3 regions of the Pseudomonas sp. ZS1P83 genome follow, and region 1 is predicted to be linked to each of the others. Evidence: predicted binding sites of a transcription regulator. Region 1 holds the regulator's gene; each other region holds the start of a gene.

Region 1 (4,148 bases):
GCGCCGGCAAGACCACCTGTTTCTACATGATTGTCGGTCTGGTACAAGCCGACCAGGGCCGCGTACTGATTGACGATCTGGATGTCAGCCACCAGCCTATGCACGGTCGTGCTAAGGCCGGTATTGGCTATCTTCCGCAAGAAGCATCGATCTTCCGCAAACTCTCGGTAGCCGACAACATCATGGCAATCCTCGAGACCCGCAAGGAGCTCGACAAGAACAGTCGTCGCAAGGAGTTGGAAAGCCTATTGCAGGAATTCCACATCAGCCACATCCGCGACAACCTCGGCATGAGTCTGTCCGGCGGTGAACGCCGCCGCGTGGAAATCGCCAGGGCACTGGCCACCAACCCGAAATTCATTCTCCTCGACGAACCATTCGCCGGTGTGGACCCGATTTCGGTGGGCGACATCAAGCAGATCATCTATCACCTCAAGGCCAAGGGCATTGGTGTGCTGATCACTGACCACAACGTCCGTGAAACCCTGGATATCTGCGAAACCGCCTACATCGTCAACGATGGCCAGCTGATAGCCGAAGGTGACTCTGCCACCATCCTGGCCAACGACCTGGTCAAGGAAGTGTATCTGGGTCATGAGTTCCGCTTGTAAGCACTGAGGTGCCTGGCTAGTCGATCGAGTGCTCGTCTCGATAAAAATGAATACTTTTTTATTGTTACAGCGCTCTAGGCAAACGTTGCGGTTTCAGGCATATAATTTGCTTATGTTTGGCGCTCCGGCGTCCTGTAGTGGATGGCGCATGTGCGCCGGCGAATAAGGTGTTAAGCCCCTGCCATGAAACCATCGCTAGTCTTGAGAATGGGCCAGCAGCTGACGATGACACCGCAGCTGCAACAGGCCATCCGCCTGCTCCAATTGTCGACCCTGGACCTGCAACAGGAAATCCAGGAGGCCCTGGAGTCCAATCCGATGCTCGAACGCCAGGAAGAAGGCGACGACTTCGATAACGCTGACCCCTTGGCCGACAAAGCGGAACAGCCACCCAACGCCGACGTTTCTGAACCCTCCTACCAGGAAACCGCCCCGACGGTGGACAACCTCGAGGAAGGCGACTGGAACGAGCGCATTCCCAACGAACTGCCCGTCGATACCGCGTGGGAAGACGTCTACCAGACCAGCGCCAGCAGCCTGCCGAGCAACGATGACGACGAGTGGGATTTCACCACCCGTACATCGGCCGGCGAAAGCCTGCAAAGCCACTTGCTGTGGCAACTGAACCTGGCACCGATGTCCGACACTGATCGCCTGATTGCCGTGACCCTGATCGACTGCATCAACAATCAGGGCTACCTGGACGAAACCCTCGAGGAGATTCTCGAAGCCTTCGATCCGGAACTGGACATCGAACTGGACGAAATCGAAGCTGTCCTGCACCGCATCCAGCAATTCGAACCCGCTGGCATCGGCGCCCGTAACCTGGGCGAATGCCTGCTGCTGCAACTGCGTCAGTTGTCCGCCAAGACTCCTTGGCTGGTCGAAGCCAAACGCCTGGTCACCGATTACATCGACCTGCTCGGCAGCCGCGATTACAGCCAGCTGATGCGTCGCATGAAGCTCAAGGAAGATGAGCTGCGCCAAGTGATTGAACTGGTCCAGAGCCTCAACCCGCGCCCAGGCTCGCAAATCGAGTCCGGCGAAGCCGAATACGTCGTTCCCGACGTGATCGTACGCAAGGACAACGAGCGCTGGCTGGTGGAACTGAACCAGGAATCCGTGCCGCGACTGCGGGTCAATGCTCAATACGCCGGTTTCGTACGCCGCGCCGACACCAGCGCCGACAACACCTTCATGCGCAATCAGTTGCAAGAGGCCCGCTGGTTCATCAAAAGCCTGCAAAGCCGCAACGAAACCCTGATGAAAGTAGCCACTCAGATCGTCGAGCATCAGCGCGGCTTTCTTGAATACGGCGACGAAGCCATGAAACCGCTGGTCCTGCATGACATCGCCGAAGCGGTGGGCATGCACGAGTCGACGATTTCTCGGGTGACCACGCAGAAATTCATGCATACCCCACGGGGCATATATGAACTGAAATACTTTTTCTCAAGTCACGTCAGCACCTCTGAGGGCGGTGAATGCTCGTCTACAGCGATCCGCGCGATCATCAAAAAACTGGTTGCCGCGGAAAATCAGAAAAAGCCGTTGAGTGACAGCAAGATCGCTGGTTTACTGGAGGCACAAGGCATTCAGGTGGCTCGCCGCACCGTCGCCAAGTACCGCGAATCCCTCGGGATCGCGCCTTCGAGCGAACGCAAGCGGTTGATGTAGAGCCACGCCACAGCGTTCCAGTGGCAGGCATTTCTGCCTGCCGCTTTATGCACTGGCAACGAAGGAGAGCTGTATGCAAGTCAACATCAGTGGACACCAACTGGAAGTGACCGAACCTCTTCGCACCTACATCGGCGAAAAACTCGAACGATTAGAGAGGCATTTCGACAAGATCACCAACGTGCAAGTCACGATGACGGTCGAAAAGCTCAAGCAGAAAATCGAAGCCACGCTGCATATTCCCGGCAATGAAGTGGTCGCAAACGCGGAGCATACCGATATGTACGCGGCTATCGACGCACTGACTGACAAGCTGGATAAACAACTCAAAAAGCATAAGGAAAAGACCCAAAGCCTCCTCCAGGGCGCGACCGGTCGTTAACACTCCCAACCCATGATCCGACTTGAAAGCATCCTGACCCCCGGCCGTTCCCTCGTGAACGTGCCGGGCGGCAGTAAAAAGAAAGCCCTCGAGCAAATTGCCAACCTTATCCATAAAGAAGTGCCGGATCTGGAGATGCAAGATGTCTTCGAGGCTCTGATTGCCCGTGAAAAACTCGGTTCCACCGGTTTTGGCAACGGCATCGCCATTCCCCACTGTCGCCTGAAGGGCTGCAACTCGCCCATCAGTGCCTTGATGCACCTTGATGCCCCCATCGATTTCGACGCCATCGACGGCGCCCCGGTTGACCTGCTGTTCGTTCTGCTGGTCCCGCAAGCCGCCACCGATGCGCACCTGGAGCTACTGCGCCAGATCGCCAGCATGCTCGATCGCAAGGAAGTGCGCGAAAAACTGCGCAGCGCCCCGAGCAATGAAGCCTTGTATCAGGTCGTCCTGGACGAGCAAAACGGTCAGTAATCATGCGTTTGATCATCGTCAGTGGCCGCTCCGGCTCAGGTAAAAGTACCGCGCTCGATGTTCTCGAGGACAACGGCTACTACTGCATCGACAACCTTCCCGCCGGCCTGCTGCCGGAACTGGCCGAACGCGCGTTGATTCACACCGAGCTGGCACAACCGCTGGTTGCCGTATCCATCGATGCGCGTAACTTGCCAAGTCACTTGTCGCGGTTTCCCGAACTGCTGGAAGAAGTGCGCAGCCGGCATATCCAGTGCGATGTGCTTTATCTGGACGCCGATGAAGAAACCTTGCTCAAACGCTTCTCGGAAACCCGCCGGCGCCACCCTCTGAGCAATGCCAATCGCTCGCTGGCCGAAGCCATCAACGATGAAACCAGCCTGCTCGGGCCGATTGCCGACCTCGCCGATCTCAAAGTAAACACCACCAACCTGAACCTGTATCAGCTGCGCGATACCATCAAGCTGCGCCTGCTGAACCAGCCGGAGCCCGGTACTGCGTTTCTGGTGGAGTCTTTTGGTTTCAAGCGTGGCATGCCGGTGGACGCCGATCTGGTGTTCGACGTGCGTTGCCTGCCCAATCCCTATTGGAAGCCGGAGTTGCGCGATCATTCCGGGCTCGATCAACCGGTCGCCGAGTACCTGGCGGCGCAGCCGGATGTCGAAGAGATGTTCCAGGACATTTCCACGTACTTGCTCAAATGGCTGCCACGCTTCGCCGCCAGCAACCGTGCTTATGTCACCATTGCCATTGGCTGCACCGGTGGACATCACCGCTCCGTCTACCTGACCGAACGTCTGGGTCAGGCCCTGCAAAAAACCCTGAAGAACGTCCAGGTTCGCCACCGCGACCTCAGCTAAAGGATTCACACCGCGATGCCTGCTCTGGAAATTGAAATCATCAACAAACTGGGTTTGCATGCCCGTGCTTCTGCGAAATTCGTTGGCGTCGCCGGTGAGTTCAAAGATTGCACGATTCGGGTCGGACGTACTCCCGAGTCC
Region 2 (4,148 bases), 3.0 Mb from region 1:
AGCAGCGCTTCGCCGGCAGCGGCATCATCACCCGCTACTACAACCCGGAAATCCACATCGGCGCTTTCGCCTTGCCGCAATATGTCCTGCAAGCGGTGAACAAGCCAAGTAACGACTAAAACTACACATAACCCCTACAGGTTTCTGTGTTTTTTCATGCTTGCGCGCGGTAATCGATTTGAACGATCAGTCAGGGCAAAAGTCCAGATAGATGTAAGCCCATTTGCGGGTTTGATCGAGGAGGCACTGATGCAAAAGTGGAAAATCACTTTCGTGGATGATCACGGCGAAACAGTCGACGAAGTCTTTGAGTGCGACGAGTGCCCGGACAACGAGCAAGCCGCCAAGCTCATCAAGGCCCGGCTCCTTCCTGTCGCCGCCGAACTGGATCTGAATGATCTGGAAGGGCGAACCGCTGACGCGAGCGTCAAAAATCTTAAAACTCAGAACAGCATACAAATCCTCGGCATTACTCCCGTCTGATACCTCTCCCTTCACATTCACAACCAGGCCTTGGCAGCGGCTCTATCTTGGGGCTACTCTGCAAGCGAGATCAGCGAACGGATCGCTAAGGTCTGGTCTTGTCAGCTACATGCTTGCTTCCCACCGGCAATGTTGTTGCCGCATCGCTCGCCCCATTCGGTTGCGAGTGCCGGGAATACGGAAAGTCTATCCATCAGTCTGAGGGGGACGTTTCATGAGCACAGCCTATCAAGAAGACATCAGCAGCAGCGTGTTGCGCCGCATGAAAGAAGGCGGTTTCGACTTTTCACGATTCCATCCCATCGAGTTCTACGCCATTTTCCCGGACGAGGAGCGGGCGCGCAGGGCGGCAGGGCATTACTGTGGTGAATCCTTGAATGCACAAATCAGCGTGCGCGACGACGGCGCGTGGTACCTGGAACTGAGCAAAGTGATGTACGCCACCTATGACGGCATCGGCGACTTTGAGCAGGATTTCGAGGCGGTGGTCGAGCCATTGGGCGGCATCATCGAAGGATGGGGCGTCAAGCAGGAGGTACGAGGGCTACTCGCATAACCTTATGAACAGTAACAACACTCAGCAACGGCTGACCTCAGGGTTGGCCGTTTTCGTTTTCGCGGGATAGAAAACGCCCCCGGCAAAACCCTGAAACAAGAATCCGGCGCAAAAAAAACCGCCTGAGCAGGCGGCTAAAGGGAAGTTCGTCAAGATTTCCAGCGAATGCGCGGATTATCCGCATCGACTCCCGAGCAGTGAAATCAACGCTGACTATGCTGGTGATAGGCGACAACATTGCTTCGCAATGAAGCGGGGGTGATCAGGTGGGGGCATTTACCGCACAGGATTGGTGCGGTGCGTGCAGTGCAATTATCCAACTGATTGATATCAAAGCGTTTATGCCGATGGCACGGGCTTTGCGAAGCCCAAATGTCCGGGTGACAAGGAGTACGGCATGATCCGCACCTATTTTGATGAGATGTACGATGCCGGCGGCCAGGTCCGCCCGCATTATCGGGAGTTTGCCCGTTGGCTGGCCGAAACGCCTGACGAGCTTTTGGCACAACGGCGACGCGAGGCCGATCTGTTATTTCATCGCGCCGGGATTACGTTCACGCTCTATGGTGATGAGCAAGGAACAGAGCGCCTGATTCCCTTCGACACCATCCCCCGCAGCATCCCCGCCAGTGAATGGCGAGTCGTCGAGCGCGGCTGCATTCAGCGGGTCAAGGCGTTGAACATGTTCCTCGCCGACCTTTATCACGAGCAACGCATCATCAAGGCCGGCATCATCCCGGCCGAGCAAGTGCTGGCCAACGAGCAATACCAGTTGGCGATGCAAGGGCTAGATCTGCACCGGGATATCTATTCCCACATTTCAGGCGTCGATCTGGTGCGCGATGGCGACGGCACGTACTACGTGCTCGAAGACAATCTTCGTACACCGAGCGGTGTCAGCTACATGCTCGAAGACCGCAAGATGATGATGCGGTTGTTCCCCGAGTTGTTCGCGGCGCAACGCATTGCCCCCATCGACCATTATCCGAACCTGTTGCTCGACACCCTGAAAAGCGCCAGTCCGATCGATAACCCGAGCGTGGTGGTGCTGACGCCGGGTCGTTTCAACAGCGCGTTTTTCGAGCATGCATTCCTGGCGCGGGAAATGGGCGTTGAGCTGGTGGAAGGCGCGGACCTGTTCGTGCGAGACGACAAGGTCTTCATGCGCACCACAGACGGGCCGAAAGCCGTCGACGTGATCTACCGTCGCCTCGACGATGCGTTCCTCGATCCGCTGGCGTTCAACCCGGACTCGATGCTCGGCGTTCCAGGGCTGCTGTCGTCGTACCGCTCCGGCAACGTCGTGCTGGCGAATGCTATCGGTACCGGGGTCGCGGATGACAAGTCGGTGTATCCATTCGTCACGGACATGATCCGTTTCTACCTGGATGAAGAGCCGATTCTGAAGAACGTACCGACGTGGCAGTGTCGTAATCCCTCCGAACTTTCCCACGTACTGGCCAATCTTCCGGATTTGGTGGTCAAGGAAACCCAGGGTTCAGGCGGTTACGGCATGTTGGTGGGGCCGGCGGCGACGGCGGCGGAAATCGAGTCTTTCCGCGCGCGGATCAAAGCCAAGCCCCATGCGTACATCGCGCAACCGACGTTGTCGCTGTCGACCTGTCCGACCTTTGTCGAAAACGGCATCGCTCCACGCCACATCGACCTGCGTCCGTTTGTATTGTCTGGCCGCGAAACCCGGGTTGTACCCGGCGGTTTGACCCGTGTTGCCCTGCGCGAAGGCTCTCTGGTGGTGAATTCATCCCAGGGTGGCGGAACCAAGGACACCTGGGTGGTCGAGGATTGAAGGAAGCCTGCCATGTTAAGTAGAACTGCCTCGGATTTGTATTGGATGTCGCGTTATCTGGAGCGGGCGGAAAACCTCGCACGGATGCTCGACATCAGTTATTCGCTGTCGCTGATGCCGCAGGATGGCCGAGGTGATGGCCTGCATGAACTTGCCATGCCATTGCTGATTACCGGCACCCTGGACGATTACCTGGAGCGCCACGGCGAATTGCACGCCGAACGGCTGCTGCATTTCTTCGCCCTGGACGCGGCCAACCCGGCGAGTATCTACAGCTGCCTCGGCGCCGCGCGGGCCAGTGCCCATGCGGTACGTGGGCGAATCACCGCCGACATGTGGGAAAACATCAATGCCACCTGGCTGGAAATTCGTGGGATAGCCGATCAAGGCTTGAGTCGCTACGGGATGAGCCGTTTCTGCGAGTGGATCAAGGAACGTTCCCACCTGTTTCGCGGAGCGTCCTACGGCACCATCATGCGTAACGACGCGTTCCGTTTCATTCGCCTGGGGACGTTTATCGAAAGGGCTGACAACACGTTGCGCCTGCTGGATGCCCGCTACGAAATGGCCGGCGATCAGGCCGAAGCGGTCAGCGATGGCACGGCGCACGCTTACTACCAGTGGAGTGCTTTGCTAAGGGCGTTGTCCTCTTTTGAGGCCTACACCGAAATCTACCGCGACGCCCCCGGCGCCCGGCATGTGGCAGAACTGCTGCTGTTGCGGGCCGATGTCCCGCGTTCCCTGCGCGCCTGCACCGAAGAAATTGACCAGATCCTCGCCCAACTGCCGGGGGCCAACGGTCGTCCTGCGCAGCGCCTGGCCGCGGAAATCGACGCACGCCTGCGCTACACCGGCATCACCGAAATTCTCGACGAAGGCCTCCACGCCTGGCTGACCGAGTTCATCCCGCTGGTGCGCCAGTTGGGTAACGCCATACACAGTTCCTACCTGGAGGCTGCATGAGACTTTCCATTAGCCACGAGACCACCTATCACTACGAAGATCAGGTGCGGGCGAGCATCCAGTACCTGCGACTGACACCCCACGACAGCGAGCGCCAGCACGTGCTCAGCTGGCAGCTCGACTTGCCGCGCCCGGTGCGCGCGCAACTCGATCCGTTCGGCAACATCCTGCACGTGCTGACCATGGACGAGCCCCACGAGGCGATCATCATCGGCGCGCGTGGGCAGGTGGACATCGACGAATTGCGTGAGGCGGAGCATGAAAGCCAGTCGGCGCTGCCGTTCCTGCGTTTCACGCGCTTGACCGAAGCCGATGAAGCCCTGCGTACGTTCGCCGAGA
Region 3 (4,148 bases), 2.7 Mb from region 1:
ATATGCGTATCAAAGTCCACTGCCAGAACCGCATCGGCATCCTGCGCGACATTCTCAACCTGCTGGTGGAATACGGGATCAACGTCGCACGCGGCGAGGTCGGCGGTGAGCATGGCAATGCCATCTACCTGCATTGCCCGAACCTGATCAACATTCAGTTCCAGGCGTTGCGTCCGAAATTCGAATCGATTGCCGGGGTTTTTGGCGTCAAGCGTGTAGGTCTGATGCCCAGCGAGCGTCGGCACATGGAGCTCAATGCCTTGCTCGGCGCCCTGGAGTTTCCGGTGCTGTCGATCGACATGGGCGGCTCGATCGTCGCGGCCAACCGCGCAGCGGCACAGTTGCTCGGGGTGCGGGTGGATGAGGTGCCGGGGATTCCGCTGTCGCGTTACGCCGAAGATTTCGACTTGCCGGAACTGGTGCGCGCCAACAAGTCGCGGATCAACGGCTTGCGGGTGAAGGTCAAGGGTGATGTGTTTCTCGCCGACATCGCACCACTGCAATCGGAGCATGACGACAGCGAAGCCATGGCCGGCGCGGTACTCACGCTGCACCGCGCCGACCGGGTCGGTGAGCGCATCTATAACGTGCGCAAGCAGGAGCTGCGCGGTTTCGACAGCATTTTCCAAAGCTCCAAGGTGATGGCCGCCGTAGTGCGCGAAGCCCGACGCATGGCGCCGTTGGATGCGCCGCTACTGATAGAAGGTGAAACCGGTACCGGTAAAGAGTTGCTGGCGCGCGCCTGCCACCTGGCGAGTCCGCGGGGGCAGTCACCTTTGATGGCGCTCAACTGCGCCGGTCTTCCGGAATCCATGGCTGAGACGGAGCTGTTCGGCTACGGCCCCGGCGCTTTCGCAGGGGCGAGGGCAGAAGGCAAGCTCGGGCTGCTGGAACTGACAGCGGGCGGTACGCTGTTTCTCGATGGCGTCGGGGAAATGAGCCCGCGTTTGCAGGTGAAATTGCTGCGATTCCTGCAGGACGGTTGCTTCCGTCGTGTGGGCAGCGATGAAGAGGTTTATCTGGATGTGCGGGTGATCTGCGCAACGCAGGTCGACCTGTCCGAGTTGTGCGCGCGCGGTGAGTTTCGCCAGGATTTGTATCACCGCTTGAACGTGCTTTCGCTGCACATCCCGCCACTGCGCGAATGCCTCGATGGTTTGACGCCGCTGGTGGAGCACTTCCTCGATCAGGCCAGTAGGCAGATCGGTTGCCCACTGCCAAAACTGGCGCCGGCGGCGATGGATCGGCTCAGTCATTACCACTGGCCGGGCAATGTCCGGCAATTGGAAAATGTGTTGTTCCAGGCGGTTTCGTTGTGCGAGGGCGGGACCGTCAAGGCCGAACATATTCGCCTGCCGGATTACGGCGTGCGTCAGCCACTTGGCGATTTCTCGCTCGAGGGCGGGTTGGACGAGATTGTCGGGCGCTTCGAGAAAGCGGTGCTTGAGCGCTTGTACTCCGAGCATCCGAGTAGTCGGCAGCTGGGCAAGCGGCTTGGGGTTTCGCATACGACCATCGCCAATAAGTTGCGTGAGTATGAAGTCGGTAAAGAACCCGGTGCCTGAGGCGCAATGCGACTTTTGTGGCGAGGGAGCAAGCTCCCTCGCCACAGGGAAATCTGTTGGCTGCAAAGGCCAGCACTTGCCACTAACCGGCATAACACCGCCGGTTTTTCGTCTTCGACACAATCTCCATTTCCCCTACGAACCCCTCAAGTCCTTTGTTTGCCGGGCCCCGCGCCGCCAGAAAAAAGTTGGTCTGCAAATTGCTTATCGCTCAGCAGTACAGCAGTGGGCGGCAAACGTCCGGCATGCAGAGGAAAGAGTGTGGACAAGTACCTTTATGTGGCAATGACCGGCGCCAGCCAGAATGCACTGGCGCAGAAGGCTCATGCGAACAACCTGGCGAACATCTCCACCAACGGTTTCCAGAAAGACCTGGAGCAGGCTCGTTCGATGCCGGTGTTCGGTGACAGCTTTCCGGCGCGTGCGTTTGCCTTGTCCGAGCGTCCGGCCACTGACTTCTCCCCTGGCGCGCTGGTGGAAACCGGTCGCGACCTCGATGTCGCCGTGCAAGGCAGCGGATGGATCGCCGTGCAGAACCCTGACGGCGGCGAAAGCTACGTACGCACCGGCAGCCTGAACGTTGACGCCCTGGGCGTGTTGCGGGCCGGCAACGGTATGCCGGTGATGGGCAATGGCGGGCCGATTGCCGTGCCGCCCGAGCAGCAAATCGAAGTGGGCGAGGACGGCACTATCAGCATTCGTGCGATGGGCGAAGGTCCTCGCGTGATGGCGGAAGTCGACCGCATCAAACTGGTCAACCCTGACTTCAAGAACATGACCAAAGGCCTGGACGGTTCGATCCACACCAAGGACGGCAAGCCGGCGCAAGCCGATGCCAACGTCAAGCTGGTGTCCGGTTTTCTCGAGTCGAGCAACGTCAATGCCGTGGAAGAAATGACCTCGGTGCTGGCCCTGGCCAAGCAGTTCGAGCTGCACATCAAGATGATGAACACCGCCAAAGACGATGACCAGGCCATGGCTCGGGTCTTGCAGATCAGCTAATTATCAGAACGTCGCGCCGTAAAACAGGCGCACGAGGAGAATCGAATGCTTCCGGCTCTATGGGTTGCCAAAACAGGTCTGTCCGCCCAGGACACTAACCTGACGACCATTTCCAACAACCTGGCCAACGTGTCGACCACGGGTTTCAAACGTGACCGTGCCGAGTTCCAGGACTTGCTCTACCAGATCAAACGCCAGCCAGGCGCCCAGTCGACTCAGGACAGTGAACTGCCGTCGGGTCTGCAATTGGGTACCGGTGTGCGCATCGTCGGCACCCAGAAAAACTTCACCGCCGGCAGCCTGCAAACCACCGAACAGCCGCTTGACCTGGCTGTCGACGGTCGCGGTTTCTTCCAGATTCTGCAGCCGGACGGCACCACGTCCTACACCCGTGACGGTACGTTCCACCTGGACTCCAACGGTCAGATCGTGAACGCCAGCGGCTTCGCCCTGGAACCGGCCATTGTCATCCCCAACGATGCCCAGACCTTTACGGTCGGTCGCGACGGCACCGTGTCCATCACCGTTGCCGGCAACCCGGCGTCCCAAGTGATCGGCAACCTGCAAACCGCCGACTTCATCAACCCGGCCGGTCTGCAAGCGGTGGGCAACAACCTGTTTCTGGAAACCGCTGCCAGCGGCGCGCCGCAAGTCGGCACCCCGGGCCTGGCCGGTTTCGGCACCACGCTGCAGAACACCCTGGAAACGTCCAACGTCAGCACCGTTGAAGAGATGGTCAACATGATCACCACTCAGCGCGCTTACGAGATGAACTCCAAGGTGATCTCGACCGCCGACCAGATGCTCTCGTTCGTAACGCAGAATCTGTAATCAAGTCTATGAGGCGGCCATCAGGTCGCCGGCAACACCGTGAGGTAGGGTCATGAATCGCTATGTATCTGTTCTGGCACTGAGTGGGATCGCCGCGCTCGCGGGCTGCGTCGGTCCGACGCCCAAGCCCAATGACCCTTACTACGCTCCGGTGTTGCCGCGCACGCCGTTGCCGGCTGCCGCCAATAACGGTTCGATTTATCAGGCCGGCTTCGAACAGAATCTGTACAGCGACCGCAAGGCGTTCCGGGTCGGTGACATCATCACTATCACCCTGAACGAGAAGACCCAGGCCAGCAAAAACGCCAATTCCCAGGTTGGAAAGACCAGCAAGGCCAGCATCGGCCTGTCCTCGCTGTTTGGTACGGTGCCCAACACTAATAACCCGTTAGGCAGTGGTGATCTGAGTCTGGATGCCGGCTACAGCGGCGACCGTGCGACCAAGGGTGACAGTAAAGCCGGGCAGGGCAACAGCCTGACCGGTTCGATCACCGTGACCGTCGCCGACGTGTTGCCCAACGGCATCATCGCCGTGCGCGGCGAGAAGTGGATGACCCTCAATACCGGTGACGAGCTGGTGCGGATTGCCGGGCTGGTTCGGGCCGATGACATCTCGACTGACAACACCGTTTCGTCGACACGTATCGCCGATGCACGCATCACCTATTCGGGCACCGGTTCGTTTGCCGATGCGAGTCAGCCAGGCTGGTTCGACCGTTTCTTCCTCAGCCCGCTGTTCCCTTTCTAGGT

Evidence for each region. The regulator sigma-54, encoded in region 1, starts transcription at its own class of promoters, with help from an activator protein. The targets are predictions, from matches to a motif close to ANTGGCATNNANNTTGCTNT.
Region 2: ACYZT0_RS05675 (circularly permuted type 2 ATP-grasp protein) is a predicted target of sigma-54. The motif match lies at 1,386-1,405, and genes of this name have one in related genera.
Region 3: ACYZT0_RS04525 (flagellar basal body rod protein FlgF) is a predicted target of sigma-54. The motif match lies at 1,753-1,772, and genes of this name have one in related genera.

The regions. Positions count from the first base shown of each region.
Region 1 covers NZ_CM142706.1:4,502,427-4,506,574, forward strand. Annotated here, with positions in the region: gene lptB (LPS export ABC transporter ATP-binding protein) at 1-611, shown strand, start outside; gene ACYZT0_RS21355 (RNA polymerase factor sigma-54) at 795-2,288, shown strand; gene hpf (ribosome hibernation-promoting factor, HPF/YfiA family) at 2,362-2,670, shown strand; gene ptsN (PTS IIA-like nitrogen regulatory protein PtsN) at 2,683-3,147, shown strand; gene rapZ (RNase adapter RapZ) at 3,150-4,007, shown strand; gene ACYZT0_RS21375 (HPr family phosphocarrier protein) at 4,023-4,148, shown strand, end outside.
Region 2 covers NZ_CM142706.1:1,174,283-1,178,430, forward strand. Annotated here, with positions in the region: gene speE (polyamine aminopropyltransferase) at 1-119, shown strand, start outside; gene ACYZT0_RS05665 (hypothetical protein) at 250-483, shown strand; gene ACYZT0_RS05670 (ribonuclease E inhibitor RraB) at 698-1,039, shown strand; gene ACYZT0_RS05675 (circularly permuted type 2 ATP-grasp protein) at 1,437-2,846, shown strand; gene ACYZT0_RS05680 (alpha-E domain-containing protein) at 2,859-3,809, shown strand; gene ACYZT0_RS05685 (transglutaminase family protein) at 3,806-4,148, shown strand, end outside.
Region 3 covers NZ_CM142706.1:930,052-934,199, forward strand. Annotated here, with positions in the region: gene ACYZT0_RS04520 (sigma-54-dependent transcriptional regulator) at 3-1,565, shown strand; gene ACYZT0_RS04525 (flagellar basal body rod protein FlgF) at 1,827-2,567, shown strand; gene flgG (flagellar basal-body rod protein FlgG) at 2,613-3,398, shown strand; gene flgH (flagellar basal body L-ring protein FlgH) at 3,451-4,146, shown strand.